2 regions of the Chromobacterium sp. LK11 genome follow, and region 1 is predicted to be linked to the other one. Evidence: predicted binding sites of a transcription regulator. Region 1 holds the regulator's gene; the other holds the start of a gene.
The links. Region 1 encodes FNR, which switches genes on or off when oxygen is low (the NO sensors DNR and NnrR bind a similar motif). Its sites were predicted from a motif close to TTGATNNNNATCAA; they were not measured.
Positions count from the first base shown of each region.

Region 2: a site for FNR is predicted at 6,192-6,205, ahead of VK98_RS01725 (4-hydroxyproline epimerase). Genes of this name have one in related genera too.

Region 1 is NZ_LDUR01000011.1:78,891-86,858, reverse strand. Features, by position in the region: gene VK98_RS07465 (DUF1853 family protein) at 1-648, shown strand, start outside; gene fnr (fumarate/nitrate reduction transcriptional regulator Fnr) at 696-1,442, opposite strand; gene hemN (oxygen-independent coproporphyrinogen III oxidase) at 1,552-2,958, shown strand; gene VK98_RS07450 (sodium:alanine symporter family protein) at 3,026-4,441, opposite strand; gene VK98_RS07445 (methyl-accepting chemotaxis protein) at 5,006-7,018, shown strand; gene VK98_RS07440 (ABC transporter substrate-binding protein) at 7,024-7,728, shown strand; gene ugpQ (glycerophosphodiester phosphodiesterase) at 7,715-7,968, opposite strand, start outside.
Region 2 is NZ_LDUR01000003.1:71,548-79,515, forward strand. Features, by position in the region: gene VK98_RS01705 (aldehyde dehydrogenase) at 1-1,410, opposite strand, end outside; gene dapA (4-hydroxy-tetrahydrodipicolinate synthase) at 1,423-2,298, opposite strand; gene nhaC (Na+/H+ antiporter NhaC) at 2,342-3,754, opposite strand; gene VK98_RS01720 (FAD-binding oxidoreductase) at 3,844-5,088, opposite strand; gene VK98_RS01725 (4-hydroxyproline epimerase) at 5,090-6,091, opposite strand; gene VK98_RS01730 (GntR family transcriptional regulator) at 6,443-7,138, shown strand; gene VK98_RS01735 ((2Fe-2S)-binding protein) at 7,686-7,964, shown strand; gene VK98_RS01740 (NAD(P)/FAD-dependent oxidoreductase) at 7,961-7,968, shown strand, end outside.

The sequences.
Region 1 (7,968 bases):
GTCGCCAGCAATCTGCCGGTGCGCGACGCGGACGGCCGCACCGTCGGCGAGTTCGACTTCCTGCTGCGCCTGGACGGCCAGCCGCTGCACCTGGAAGCCGCCAGCAAGTTCTACCTGCAACTGGGCCGCAGCGCCGACACCCTGACCGGCCCCAGCCTGCGCGACGCCTGGGCGCTGAAAGCCCGCAAGCTGCAGACCCAGCTGCGCCTGTCCCGCCACCCGGCGGCGCAAGCGATGCTGCCGGCGGGCTTCGACGGCTGCGCGGTCGGCGCCCGGCTCAGCGGCTGGCTGTTCCACGCCCGGGACACCTCGCCGCAAGCGCCGCCCGGCGCCCGGCCGCTGTACGGGCAATACTGGCCGCTGCGCGGCGACTGGCCGGCGCTGAACGCGGACTCGCGCTGGGCCTGGCTGCCCCGGCTCAGCTGGCTGGCGCCGGCGCGGCTTGGCTTCGAACAGACCCACACCGCGGCGGCATTGCGCGCGCAGCTGGAAGAGGCGGCGGCGCCGCAATTGCTGGCCGAACTGCAAGCCGGCGCCGACGGCTGCTGGCATGAAGTGGCGCGCGGCTTCGCCGTGCCGCCCGGCTGGCCGCAGGAAGCGCCCTTGTCGCGGCTATTGCAGCAAATCGCCGGCAGCCCGAGCCCATGAAAAAAGGCAGGCCCATGGCCTGCCTTTAGCAATACGGCGCTGCGCGCTCAATGCCCGTTGGCGTGGGCGCAGCCGGAAATCAGCGCCTTCAACTCGTCCACCATCACCAGCTGGATGTGCTTGTGATCGACGGTGATCCAGCCTTGCTGCTGGAACTTGGACAGCGTGCGGCTGACGGTTTCCAGTTTCAGGCCCAGGAAGCTGCCGATTTCCTCGCGGCTCATGCGCAGGATGAAATCATTGGCGGCGAAGCCGCGAGTGGACAGACGCTGCGACAGATTCAGCAGGAAGGCGGCCAGCCGTTCTTCCGCCTTCATGTTGCCCAATAGCAACATTACATTCTGATCGCGAACGATCTCGCGGCTCATCAACCGGTAAAAATGGTGCTGCAGGGTGGGAATTTCGCGGCCCAGGCTCTCCATGCGGCTGAACGGCAGTTCGCACACCTCGCTGTCCTCCAGCGCGATGGCGTCGCAACCGTGCACATTGGCGGAAATGCCGTCCAGGCCCATCAGTTCGCCGGACATGTGGAAGCCGGTGACCTGCTCGCGGCCGTCCTGGCTGGCGACGCTGGTCTTGAAGAAGCCGGTGCGCACCGCGAACAGCGAGCGGAAGCCCTCGCCGCTGCGGAACAGATACTCGCCGCGCTTCAGACGGCGGCTTTGGCGGATCACCGCGTCGAGCTGGGTCAGTTCCTCGCGGTTGAGCCCCACAGGCAGACAGAGTTCCTTCAGGCTGCAGTTGGAGCAGGAGACCTTCAGGTTATGCAAAGAGATATGGTTCTGATCGGACATGGCATGTTTAGTACAAGCTTGCGACGAAGCTTGACCCTTATCAAAGCGAAATTCGCAGGATTTCCGCAAATTTACCAGTCCACCAGAGGTTTTGCCATCCAAATACGACATGAAGACCACCCACCCATTTTCTCCTGCCCATTTTGAATTCGACCGCGCTCTGATCGAGCGCCTCGACGGGACAGGTCCTAGATATACGTCATACCCGACAGCGGATCGCTTTACGCCGGGTTTTGCCGAAAGAGACTACATCCACTGGCTACGGCAGCGCAGCATCGGCGCCAACCGGAAACCTTTATCATTGTACGCTCATATACCATTTTGCAACACTATCTGCTACTACTGCGGTTGCAACAAAATCATCACCAAGGACAGCGGCAAAGCCGATTTGTACCTGGACTACCTGGAAAAGGAAGTCCGGATGGTCGCCTCCTGTCTGGGCCGCCGCGAGCAAGTGGTACAGCTGCATTTCGGCGGCGGCACGCCGACTTTCCTGTCCGACGCGCAACTGGAACGATTGATGACCTTGCTCAAGACTCATTTCGAGTTCTTGAAGGAGGGGGAGTATTCCATAGAAATAGACCCGCGCAAAGTCAGCGCGGAGACAATCTTCAAACTGGCCGCACTCGGCTTCAACCGCATCAGCGTCGGCATCCAGGATTTCGAACCGGAGGTGCAGCGGGCGGTGAATCGGGTGCAGTCCGAGGAGGAAACGCTGGAGGTGATCCAGGCCGCGCGCGACGCCGGCTTCAAGTCCGTCAGCGTCGATCTGATCTACGGCCTGCCCTTGCAGACTCGCGAATCGGTGCGCCGCACGCTGGACAAGGTGATCGCCATCGGACCGGACCGGCTGGCCTTGTACAACTACGCCCATCTGCCCACCGTGTTCATGCCGCAACGCCGCATCAACGAGGCGGAGCTGCCGTCGCCGGAAACCAAGCTGGACATCCTGCAGGACTCGGTGCAGCGCCTGGCCGACGCCGGCTACGTGTTCATCGGCATGGACCACTTCGCCAAGCCTGACGACGAACTGGCCGCCGCCTTGCGCCAAGGCCGGCTGCAACGCAACTTCCAGGGCTACTCCACCCATGCCGACTGCGACATGATAGGCCTGGGCGTGTCCTCCATCGGCAAGGTCGGCCCCTGTTACAGCCAAAGCGCCAAGGACCTGGACGGCTACTACGCGGCGCTGGACAGCGGCCACCTGCCGGTGCTGCGCGGGCTGACGCTGGACAACGACGACATCCTGCGCCGCAGCATCATCCAGGGCCTGATGTGCCGCTTCTCGCTGTCGGTGGAAGCGCTGGAGGAGATTCACGGCATCAACTTCGCCGAATATTTCGCCGAGGAGCTGCCGCAGATTCGCGAGTTCCAGCAACTGGGCCTGCTGTCCTTCGACGGCGACTTCATCATGGTGGAGCCGAGAGGACGCTTCCTGATCCGCAATATCGCGATGATCTTCGATAAGCACCTGCGCGAGCGCCGCACCCAGGCGCGCTACTCCAAGACCATTTGAGCCCGCCCCGCAGCAAAACAGCCCGCGTCTGAACGCGGGCTGTTTGTTGTCGGTGTCGGACCTGGGCTTACCAGATGTCTTTTTCCACCTTGGCCGCCAGTTCCGGGTAATCCGCCACCTTGAACACCGGCGTGGACTCGCCCCGCTTCAGCTGACGCTCGTAGTCTTTCAGCACGATGAAGAAGTAACGCGACAGCAGCACGATGGCCACCAGATTGATCAAGGCCATCAGGCCCATGGCGAAGTCGGCCATGTCCCACACCAGCGGCAGGCTGGCCACCGCGCCGAACATCACCATCGCCAGCACGATCAGGCGGAAGGCCAGCAAGATTCCCTTGTTGCTGCGGATGAATTCGACGTTGCCCTCGGCGTAAGCGTAATTGCCGATGATGGTGGAAAAGGCGAACAAGAACATCGCCACCGCCAGGAAGGACGCGCCGATCGGGCCGAACTGCGATTCGATCGCCTTCTGCGTCAGCGCCACGCCGCTTAAGCCCTGGTCGTACACGCCGGACAACAGAATGATAGCGGCGGTGGCGGTGCAGATCACCATGGTGTCGATGAAGACGCCGAACATCTGGATCGCGCCCTGGCTCGCCGGGTGGCGCGAAGTCGCCGTCGCCGCCGCGTTGGGGGCGGAACCCATGCCGGCCTCGTTGGAGAACAGGCCGCGCTTGATGCCCAGCATCATCGCCTGGCTCACCGCGTAGCCGGCGAAGCCGCCCGCCGCCTGCTCCAGGCCCAAGGCGCTCTTGACGATCAGCACGATCAGACCCGGCAGCTCGGCCGCATGCGCCGCCAACACGTAGAAGGTCATCAGCAGATAGATGGCCGCCATCACCGGCACCAGCCACTCGGCCACCCGCGCCACCGAGCGCACGCCGCCGAAAATGATGGGCGCGGTCATCGCCACCAGGGCGATGCCCACCATATAGCGGTTCCAGCCCCAAGCACCCTCGGTGGCCGCCACGATGGAGTTGGCCTGCACCGCGTTGAACACCAGGCCGAAGGCCAGGATCAGGCACAGGGCGAAGATCACGCCCAGCCAGCGTTGCCCCAGGCCCTTCTGGATGTAATAGGCCGGACCGCCGCGGAAGGTGTCGTCATGGTGATTGGTCTTGAACAGCTGCGCCAGCGTCGATTCGGCGAAGGCGCTGGCCATGCCCAGCATCGCGGTCAGCCACATCCAGAACACCGCGCCGGGACCGCCGGCGGCGATGGCGATGGCCACGCCGGCGATATTGCCGGTGCCCACCCGGCTGGCCAGGCCGGTGGCGAAGGCCTGGAACGGCGAGATGTCGTCCTTGCTGCGATGGCCGCCGCGGCCGCCCATCATTTCGCGCCAGCCGCGCGCGAACAGCCGCAGTTGCAGCAGGCCGGAACGCAGCGAGAAATACAAGCCGACGGCCAACAGCAGGCCGATCAGCACCTTGCCCCAAATCACATCATTGGCGGCATTGATAAACGAATGAAGCAAGTCCATGGATCCTCTATAAAGCTCTGAGCGTGGCAATCTGGAAATGGGCGACGCGCGCCGGAAGGATTTCAGACTGGAAGGTTGACTTCGCCGCGGTCTTGGCGCCGGGCTTCTAGCTTGCGGCCTTGGCGAAACAGCACCCCGCGGCCGTCTGGCCGCCTGATTCAGGACACTGCTTCGTCAGACTGTTTCGATGCAAAACCCGGCGAATTTAGCAAAATAGAGTGATTGCTGGCAATGCCGAAAGGTTTTGGGCCAAGCCGCGCCCGCCGGCTTTTCGCCGCCCCGGCCAACGCCTTTGTCATTGATTCAAGCCGTAGCTTCGCCTATTTATCCAAGCACAAAACAATCAAAAGTCATTTTTGATGACCCAAGCATTATTGCCGGTTGCCCAGCTTAGCCAGACAAGGCAAAGCTCATACTCTCGCCCGCGAGGAACTGATACGCGACCCCTATGACAAGTCATCGCATTTCATGCGGCAATCGCAGCCCGTGAAAATTGCCTATTCTGGAACTGGCGACGCGGACGTCCACATTGCGGGCGTCGCCGCCACAGTCAGGAGCGAGATCATGACAACACCCGTGGTAAGGCTGATGCAGCGCTTGAGCTACCCCAGCCGCTTTGCGCTGATCGGCACGGTCTTTGCCGTCGCCTTACTGTATATGGTGTACGGTCTGTATCGAACCAATCAGGACAATATCGATTTTTCGCAAAAAGAAAGAGTCGGGGTGTCCTATATCCAGCCGCTGCACCATTTGCTGGGCGCGCTGGAGCAGGCGCAGGACCTGGCCGTGCGCGCGGCTCAGGGCGAGGCCGCCGCCAAGGCGGCGCTGCCCGCCGCCCAGGCGCAGCTGGAACAAGGCTGGAACCGGCTGCAAAGCGCGCACGAACAATACGGCGCCGTCCTGCAGACCGACGAAGCCTGGAAAACCGCCAGCGCCGCGCGAGGCACGCTGTCGCGGATCGGCGCGGCCCCTCCGCCGCAAGTGATCGCCAGCTTCGACAGCACGGCGGACAAGCTCAACGCCCTGCTCGGCGCCGCCAGCGACAACTCCAACCTGACGCTGGACCCGGACATCGACAGCTATTACCTGATGGACGCCGCCACCGCCAAACTGCCCTCGCTCAGCAACTACATCGGCGAAGCGCTGGCCTGGGCCGCCAAATCGGAAGCCGGCCAGGCGCTGACGCCGGCGGAGCGCGACCGCCTGGTGGAATTGCGCCCGCTGATCAACGGCGCGCTGGACGGCTTGAACAGCGATCTGGCCAAGGCGCTGGCCTACAACCCGGCCTTGAAAAACGAGCTGAACGCCGAATCCCAGGCGCTGACCGCCTTTCATCAAAGCCAGGCCGCGTCCATCGACAAGGCCATCGCCGGGCAAACCGGCGCCGCCGTGGCCCTGGGCGGGATGGCGGCGAAAAACGCCGAAATCGGCGCCCGCTTCAGCGATGTGACGCTGAAAAACCTGGAGGCGCTGTTGCAGGCCCGCATCGAACGGATGCAGGCCCAGCGCAATTTCTACATCGGCATCGGCCTGGCCGCGATGCTGTTGGCCAGCTTCCTGTTCCACCAGCTCTATCTGTCCATCACGCTGCAATTGGGCGGCGAGCCCTTCTACGTGCAAAGCGTGGTCGAGCAACTGGCCGCCGGCCAGCTGGGCACCCGTATCCAGCTGCGCGAACAGGACAACAGCAGCTTGCTGGCCTCCATCGGCCAGATGCGCGACCAATTGCGCGACACCGTGACCCAGTTGCTGGACACCTCGCGCGAAGTCAACGCGGCCGCGGACCAGATGGCGCAAAGCGCCCAGAACGTGTCCCACAGCAGCACCCGGCAAACTCAGGCGGCGGCCAGCATGGCGGCGGCGATCGAAGAGCTGAGCACCAGCCTGATGGTCAGCGCCGAGCAATCTGAACAAGCCAATCAACTGTCGCGCGCCGCGGTCAGCCAGTCCAGCGAGGGCAACGCCATCATCCACGACGCCAGCGCCAGCATGGACAGCATCGTGCGCGACGTGTCCTCGGCCTCGGAAACCATAGGCGCGCTGGGCCAGCAATCGGAGTCCATCGCCAGCATCGTCGACGTGATCCGCGATGTCGCCGATCAAACCAATCTGCTGGCGCTGAACGCCGCCATCGAGGCCGCGCGCGCCGGCGAACAGGGCCGAGGTTTCGCCGTGGTGGCCGACGAAGTACGCAAGCTGGCGGAGCGCACCGCGCAATCCACCACCGAGATCAGCACCATCGTCTCCGACATCCAACGCACCTCGCAGCAGGCCATCGCCAATATGCAGACCGGCATGAGCGCCATCATGCAAGGCCAGGAAAACACCCGCAACGCCGGCGCCAGCATCGCCTCCATCCGCCAATGCGTGGACCAGGTGCTGGACAGCATCCATCAAATCACCCAGGGGCTGAAGGAGCAGAGCAGCGCCAGCCAGTCGCTGGCGCAGAACGTGGAGAGCGTGGCGCGGATGTCGGAAACCAACGCCAGCGCCGTAGAAGCCAGCGCCCAGACCGCCGGCGAACTGCAATCGGTGTCGCAACGGCTGGGCCAGCTCGCCGGCCGCTTCAGCGTCTAGACCGCATGCCGCGCCTGCCGGGAACACTGATCGCGGCGCTGGCCTCGGCGCCCGCCGCCGCGGCAGGGCTGACCATACTGGTCAGCCCTCAGCCTCCCATCATCGAAGTCTCCGCCGATCAACAACACGTCTCCGGCGCCGCCATCGACCTGATGCGCGCGCTGTCCCAGCGCGCCGGCCTGCCGTTCAAGTTCGCGCCCTACCCCTCCGCCCGCGCCGTGCTGCTGGTTCGGCAAACGCCGGACACCTGCCTGACCGCCGCCCGCTTTCCCGAGCGCGAAGCGCTGTTCCGCTGGAGCGAGCCAGTCATCCGCCTGCGGCTGGTGCTGCTGGCGCGCCAAGACGAAACCCGCGACTTCGGCGGCGTGGAGCAAGCCCGGCAATTCCACATCGGCGCCGTGCGCGGCACCGCCGTGGCCAGCCGGCTGAAACAGCAGGGCTGGACGCTGGACGAAAGCGCGGACGCGGAGACCAATCTGCGCAAGCTGCAACTGGGCCGCATCGACCTGCTGGCCACGCTGGACGTGGGCATACAGAGCCTGGCCGACAAAATGAAAATGGCGACGCCGCGCGTCGCCCTGGTGGTGAACGAAACCGACATCTATTTCGCCTGCCACCCGCAATTGAGCGACGAGGCGATGCGGCGGCTGAACCACGCCATCCTGGCGATGAAGGCGGACGGCAGCTTCAAGGCCTTCAATCTGAAATAGGCCGCAGCAGATCCAAACGGTCGGTGCAGACGCTGTCCACGCCCCAAGCCAGCAGGCGCTCGGCGTCGGCCGGCAGATTCACCGTGTAGCACAGCAATTGAAAGCCGGCCTGCTTGACGCCGGCCGCCAAGGCCGCGTCCAGGCCCAGGTGGTCGCAGTGCAGCGCGACGCAGCCCAGCTCGCGCAAGCGCGCCAGCCAGTCCGCCGGCACCCGCTCCACCAGCCAGGCGCGCGGCAGCT
Region 2 (7,968 bases), on a different contig from region 1:
GAAGCCGGACTGCTTGAAACCGCCGAACGGCGTGCTGATGTCGCCTTCGGAAAAGCCGTTGACCGATACCGTGCCGGCGCGCAAGGCGGCGGCGACGCGCTGCGCGCGCTTGACGTCGCGGGTGTACAGCGAGGCGGCCAGGCCGTAGACACTGTCGTTGGCCAAGCGCACCGCTTCTTCCTCGCTGTCGAAGGTGCTTACCGCCAGGATCGGCCCGAAGATTTCCTCCTGGAAAATGCGCATCTTGGCGCTGACCTGGTCGAAGATGGTGGGCTCGATATACCAGCCGCTGCCCAGCTCTGCGTGAATGCGGCCACCGAGCACCAGCCGCGCGCCCTCGGCCTTGGCCACCTCCAGATAGGCTTTCACCCGTTCGAAGTGGGCCTGCTCCACCAGCGGACCCACCTGCACCGTCGGGTCGGTGGGCAGACCCAGCTTCCAGCCGGCCAGCCGCTGCTTGAGCTTCTCCAGCAGCGCGTCCTTGACGCCGGCGGCGACGATCAAACGCGAGCCGCAGCTGCAGTTCTCGCTCATATTCCAGAACGCGGCGGCCAGCACGTCGTCGACGATATCGTCCAGCGCCGCGTCCTCGAACACCAGTTGCGGGCTCTTGCCGCCCAGCTCCAGCACCACCTCCTTCAGATTGCTGTCGGCGGCGTATCGCAGGAACAGACGCCCCACCTCGGTGGAGCCGGTGAAGGACACCATGTCCACGTCCGGATGCCGGCCCAGCGCCTCGCCCACCGCCAGCCCGGAGCCGGTGACCAGGGTCAGCGCGGCGGCGGGGATGCCGGCCTGGTGCGCCAGCTGGGTGATGCGGTAGGCGCTGAGTGAGGTCTGCTTGGCCGGCTTCACCACCACCGAATTGCCGGCGGCCAGCGCCGGCGCCACTTTCCACGCGTACATCTGCGCCGGGAAGTTCCACGGCAGCACCGCGCCCACCACGCCTATCGGCTCCTTGACGATGAAGCCCAGCGCCTCCGGCCCGGTGGGCGCCACCTTGCCGTAGCACTTGTCTATCGCCTCCGCGTACCAGGCGAAGGTGTCCAGCGTGGCCGGCAGATCGGTGTTCAGGCATTCGGTGATCGGCTTGCCGGCGTCGATGCAGTCCAGCGCCGCCAGCTCCTCAACGTGCTCATGCAATAACGCCACCCAGCGCTGCATCGTCTGCTTGCGCTCGGCCGGCGGCCGGCGCGACCATTCGCCGGACTCGAAGCAGGCGCGCGCCGCCGCCACCGCGGCGTCGACGTCGGCGGCGTCGCCGGCGGCGACATGGCCGATCAGGCTGTTGTCCATCGGCGTCCGGTTCTCCAGCCGCTCCCCCCTGCCCTCATGGCCGGGAATCAGCAGGCCGGCCCACAAGCGCCCGGCGCGTGCGCTGTCGAATACCGCTTCCTTGTTCAATGCCATCTCCGTCTCCTGTTAACGATCGAACGCGGCCAGCGCGTCGAGAAAAGCCTTGGCTTCCGCGTTCGGCAAGGGCAGCAGCGGCAGGCGCACATCGCCGGCGTCGACGCCGTGGCGGCGTACGCCCAGCTTGGCTTTCTGGTTGTAGCCGCCGGACTCCATCGCCTGGATCGCCGGATACATCGCCGCCATCAGCGTGCGCACTCGCGCCCAGTCCTCGGCCTTGGCCGCGTTAAGCATCGCCGCCTGCTCGCCGGGGAAAACATTGGCCGCGCCGCTGATCCAGCTGCGCACGCCCCAGAACAGGAAGTCCGCCGCCTGGTCGTCGCAGCCGCAGATCACTTCGAAATCCGGCAGCCGCGCCTGGATCAGCGCCAGCGCGCGGCTGAAGTCGCCGCTGCTTTCCTTGATGCCGACGATATTGGGGTCGCGGCTCAGCTCGATCACGCTGGCGATGTCTATCGACACGCCGGCGCGCGCCGGGAAGTTGTAGAGAATGATGGGCAGCGCGCTGGCGGCGGCCACCGCCTTGAAGTGGGCGACGATGCCGGCCTGGTCCGGCAGGCTGTAGGCCGGCGGCGCCAGCATCAGCGCCTCGTAGCCCAGCTCCGCCGCCTGGCGCGCGCGCGCTATCGCGCCGCGGGTGGACAGATCGTTGGCGCCGGCGATCAGCCGCAGCCGGCCCTTGCCCGCCTTGGCCACGCACTCCAGCACTTGGCGGCGCTCGTCTTCGTCCAGCGCGTAGTACTCGCCGGTGGTGCCGCAGGCGACGATGCCGGCGACGCCCTGTTCGATGAAGCGCTCGACCAGCTGCCGCAGCGCCGCCAGGTCCAGGCGACCGTCGCGGTCGAAAGGCGTGACGATGGGAACCAGAATGCCTTGTTGTTGCATGGGGTGTTTCCTTTGTGCTTGGGGTGGAGGGAAGCCGCGCGGCTCAGGCCGGCGCCGCGGCCGCGGCGCCGGCGGGCCGGACGCGCCAGATGGCGATGTCGGCGTAGCCGTAGAACACGCTGATGGCGATCACCAGCAGGTGGTACCAAAGAAAGGGCAGGTATTGCAGCGTGGACACGCCCAGCGTCGCCGCCATGAACACGCCGCCGTCGCTCCACGGCACCATCGGCGCCGTCACCGTGCCGCCGGCCTCGACATTGCGCGACAACACCCGGCGCTCTATGCCCTGCAGGTCGTAATTGCGTTCGGTGATGGTGCTGGCGGTGATCAGCGACACATAGGCCGCGCCGCCAAAGAAGTTGCCGAAAAAGCCGCCCAGCAGCGTGGAGACGGTCAGCCGCCCCGGATTATTGGCCCAGCGCAGGAAGTTGGCGCTGATCACCTCCAGGATGCCGGCGCGCTCCATCAGGCCGCCCAGGCCCAGAGCGAACAGGATCAGCGCGATCACGCTGAGCATGGATTCGATGCCGCCGCGGTTGAGCAAGGTGTTGAGAAACTCGATGTCGGACGCGGTGCGGTTGCCGAAGTACGCGGTGCGCACCGCGTCCAGCAAGGGCATGCCCTGCGCCCACCAGGCGCAGACCACGCCCATCACCGCGCCGGCGGTGATCACCGGAATCGACGGCAGCCGCATCGCCAGCATCGCGATCACCGCCGCCGCCGGCAGCAGCAGCCAGCCGTTGACGGTGAAATGCGAGCCCAAGGCCTGCATCGCCTGATCGGCGCGGCTGGTGTCCAGGCCGGCGTCCACATAAAAAAAGCCGACGCCGAGAAACAGCAAGGTGGTCAACAGCGTGGCCGGCACGCTGACCCACATCATCGAGCGGATGTGGTCGATCAAGTCCACCTTGCACAGCGAGGCGGTCATCACCGTGGTGTCCGACAACGGCGACATCTTGTCGCCGACGTAGGCGCCGGAAATCACCGCGCCGGCCACCAGCGGCAAGGGCATGCCGAAGCTGTAGCCTATGCCCATCATCGCGATGCCGGCGGTGCCGGCGGTGCCGAAAGAGGTGCCAGTGGCCAGCGAGGTCAGCATGCAGATGATGAAGGCTGCGGCCAGGAAAATCTGCGGGCTCATGATGGCCAGGCCGTAGTAGATGATGGCCGGCACCACGCCGCCGGCGATCCAGGTGCCGATCAAGGCGCCGACGGTGATCAGCACCAGCACCGCCACCATGCCGTTGTAGATGCCCTGGATCAGGCCCTGCTGCATATCGTCGTAACTGCGGCCCAACCAGTTGCCCAGGCCTATCACCAGGAACCAGCTGCTGAACAAGGCCAGCTGGATCGGCAGGTCCAGCACATTGAGGAACAGGAACATGATGGCGATGAAACCGGCCATCACCGCGACGACCTGGGTTGCGCTCGGCAACCGTGGCGATCTTGCTTGCATGACGTTTCTCCTCTGCTTCGGGTGGGTGACCGGCGGCGTCGAGGCCGCCGGCGCGGAGAGGCCGCGGCGCGGCAGATCGTAAACACGCTCTAAAAACGCGCCAGTCGGTAAGGATGCACGTCCAGGCCGGACGGGCGCCGCAACACCATGTCGCGCAGCAGCGCGCCGGTGGTGGCGGCCAGCGTCAGGCCCAGATGGCCGTGGCCGAAGGCGAAATACAGGCCGGCGCGGTCCGGCGCCGGGCCGATGACCGGCACGGTGTCCGGCAGCGACGGCCGATTGCCCATCCACAGCGTCATGCCGTCGGTGGAAAAATCGCCGACGATGCGCCGTGCCTTGTCCAGCAGTATCTCGGCGCGGCGCCAGTCCGGCGCCGCGTCGCGGTGCGCCAGCTCCACGGTGCCGGCCAGCCGCAGGCCGCCGTCGGCCAGCGGCAGGATCACGAAGCTTTCGCTGGCGCACTGGATGAAATGGCGCAAGGCCACGCCGGCCTTGGGCAGGTTGACGTGATAGCCGCGCTCGCTTTCCAGCGGCACCCGGTAGCGGCACTGGCGGGTGAAGCGGTCGCTCCAGATGCCGGCGGCGACGATCACCTCCCCGGCCGCCAGCGTGCGGCCGTCGGCGCAGACCACGCCGTCCACCTTGCCGCCGCGCTCGCTCAGCGCCGTCGCCTCCGCTTGCTCGAAACCGCCGCCGGCGGCGACGAAGGCGTCGAACAGGCCGCGGCTGAACAGATAGGGATCGTCGACATGTGACCAGTCCGCCACCTTGACCGCGCGCGCCCAGCCGTCGCGCAGCGCCGGCTCGCAGGCCTGGGCCGCCGCCTGGTCCAAGGCCTGCCAGGCCACGCCGTGCTCGGCCTTTCGCCGCCAGGCCGGCAAAGCCTGCTCGAGCTCGGCGGCGTCGCGGTACAAGGTCAGCGCGCCGTGGCGCCGCCACATGCCCTCCAGCCCGGCCAGCTCCACCAGCGGCGCGTAGTCGGCGGCGGCGCGGTTCAGCAAGGCCGCCAGCGCGCGGGTCAGCGCCGCCACCCTGGCCGGGCGGCTGGCCAGCGCGAAGCGCGTCAGCCACGGCGCCAGCGTCGGCAGATAGCGCCAGCGCACCGCCAGCGGCCCCAGCGGGTCCAGCAGCCAGCCGGGCAGCCGCCGCCAGACGCCGGGTTCGGCCAGCGGGATCACGTCGCTGACCGCCAGCGCGCCGGCGTTGCCGTAGCTGGTTTCCCGCGCCGGCTCGCCGCGGTCCAGCAACAGCACCTCGAGGCCGGCCAGCCTCAATTGCAGCGCCGTGGCGATGCCCACCACGCCGGCGCCGACGACAATGACGCGAGCGCTCATCTCAGGCCACCTCGAAGCCGTGGACATAGGGGTCGGCGTCGTCCAGCAGGATTCGGTTGTAGCCGGTGAAGCGCGCCCAGCCCTGCACCGAGGGCACGATGGCCGGGTAATCGCCCACCCGGGTCTCCGCCAGCACGCGGCCGACGAACTGGCTGCCGATCAGGCTCTCGTGGACGAAGTCCTCGCCCACGGCCAGCAGGCCGCGCGCATGGCGTTGCGCCAGCCGCGCCGAGGTGCCGGTGCCGCACGGCGAGCGGTCCAGCGCCGACTCGCCGTACAACACCGCGTTGGCGCCGCTGGAACCGGCGCTCTTGGCCGCGCCGGTCCACTGGCAATGGCGGACGCCGCGGATGTTCGGGTCCAGCGGATGGACGATGTCGTAATGCCGGTTCAGGTATTCGCGCAGCTCGCGCCCCATCGCCACCAGTTGCGCCGGCGAGTAATCCGCCATGTCGCGATAGCCCGGCTGCGTCTCGACGATGGGATAGAAATTGCCGCCGTAGGCGATGTCCACCCGCAAGCGCCCCAGCGCCGACACCTCAGCCTCCACGTCCCGCAGATAGAGAAAGGACGGCACATTGGTCAGCGTCACCGCGGCGACCTTGTCGCCCTCCATCCGGTACTGCGCCGCCACCTTGCCCGCCGGCGTGTCCAGGTTCAGCACCCCGGGCGTTGCCGGCGTCACCAGGCCGTGCTCCAGCGCCATGGTGACCACGCCTATGGTGCCGTGGCCGCACATCGGCAGGCAGCCGCTGGTCTCGATGTAAAGCACCGCGATGTCGCAGTCCTCCCGCGTCGACGGATACAGGAAGGCGCCGGACATCTGCGCGTGGCCGCGCGGCTCGAACATCAGGCCGGTGCGTATCCAGTCATAGCGGCGGATGAAGTCCAGCCGCCTCTCCGCCTGCGTCTCCCCTTCCAGCCGCGGGCCGCCGTTCGCCACCAGCCGCACCGGGTTGCCGCAGGTATGGCCATCGAGACATTCGAATTCGCTCACCGCCATGATCTTGCTCCTCGCTTGTGATGGAGCCACTCTAACCTCGTCGTTTTTTGAATACAATTTTCAAGGCACGACGCACACTAACCGCAGCAAAGAAATGGCTTTGATTTATATCAAAAATAATTTATTAATCAATAAAATCAAATATTTATGCATTGTTGCATTTTAATCACCTTGCATTGCAGCACGACAAAGACTGAAAAAATCATCTTTTCCCCAAGCAAAATCAGCAATAATTGAATACAAAATCAAGACATGAGCGCGAAGCGCGTCGGCCTCGCCGCCGTTGCCGCAGCCATTGCCCGCCCTCCCCGCGCCTGTGATAATTTGAGGATTGCAACCGCCGACACCGCCATGCCCCGAACCACAGCACCGCGCCAAACCCTCACCGCCACCACCACCGACACGCTGCGTCAGCGCATCCTGCTGGGAGAGTGGCCGGCCGGCACGCAACTGCGCCAGGAGGCGCTGTCCAAGGAGCTGGGCGTCAGCCGGGTGCCGCTGCGCGAAGCGCTGCGGCAACTGGAGGCCGAAGGATTGGTGGCCATCACCGAACGGCGCGGCGCGGTGATCGCCCAGCTGTCCTTGCCGGAAGTGCTGGAATTGTTGCGAGTGAGAGTGCTGCTGGAATGCGATATGTTGCTGGAGGCGGTGCCGCGGCAGACCCAGGCGGATCTGGACGCGGCCGGCGCGCTGCTGGCGCAGTTCGAGGAGGCGCTGCGCCGACGGGATGTCGGCGCCTGGGGCATTCTGAATTCACGCTTCCACCTGGCGCTGTACCAGGCCGCCAACCGGCCGCAGACCCTGGCGCTGATCGAGCAGTTGCACAACCGCACCGACCGCTACACCCGAATGCAGATTCTGCTGACCAATTTCAGCGATCGCGCCCATCGCGAGCACAGCGAAATGCTCGAACTGTGCCGCCGCAAGGACGCGGTCAGCGCCGCCGCCTTCCTGCGGCAGCACATTCTGAACGCGGAAGAGGCCCTGGAAGCCTGGCATCAGGAGCGCCAGAGCGAAACCGGCCGCGACGCGCGCAAACCGGCCTGAACGCCGCCGACCAAGCGTGGCAAGCGCTTGGTTTCAAACAGAAAAGTCCTGAAACACACTATATCCAATGGCTAAAATAATGATGATGACATCATTTTTTAAGCCATTTGATCATAATCAAATAATGCACAGTTTTGAAAATGCTATACGCATTGAAATAACAGAAAAATACATTATCCCAACGGTCTATGGCCGCGCAAAATAATCTCAACACATTGTTTTAAAATCACAATTACCCAGTCATAGCTCGCCCCACTCCTGCCGTCGTCGCCAATCTGTATACATCTGATCACAGTAATCTGTACATTGCCTGTACCCATACAATGCGATAACAATGCTTGCGACAATTAAAAAGCGATTCATCATAATTAGGCCACGGTCATCGCCGCATCGCCTGATTGTCTGACCAAAATCAGACGCGACCAAATCGCTCGCGGCCGGAAGCGACTGTCCACACCGCGCGTCATCCGGCGCCCCTTTCGTGTCAGTAGAACCAGAACGAGCTATTTCGATGCCAAATTTAGACAGAAAATATGACATTCAGAAATTGAATGAAGATCAAATCGCCATCAACATCAATGGCAACACCGTCGCCGCCGCGCAGGGCGAGACCGTGCTCAGCGTGCTCAACGCCGTCGGCTTGCGCCGCGTCAGCCGCAACGACAGCCAGCAAACCATGGGCTCCTACTGCGGCATGGGGGTGTGCCACTGCTGCCTGGTGCGCATCGACGGCCGCTACAAGCGCCGCGCCTGCCAGACCGTGGTGCAGCCCGGCATGACCGTGGAAACCGCGGCCAACCGCATCGAGCTGGAGGGCCTGCAATGAGCGC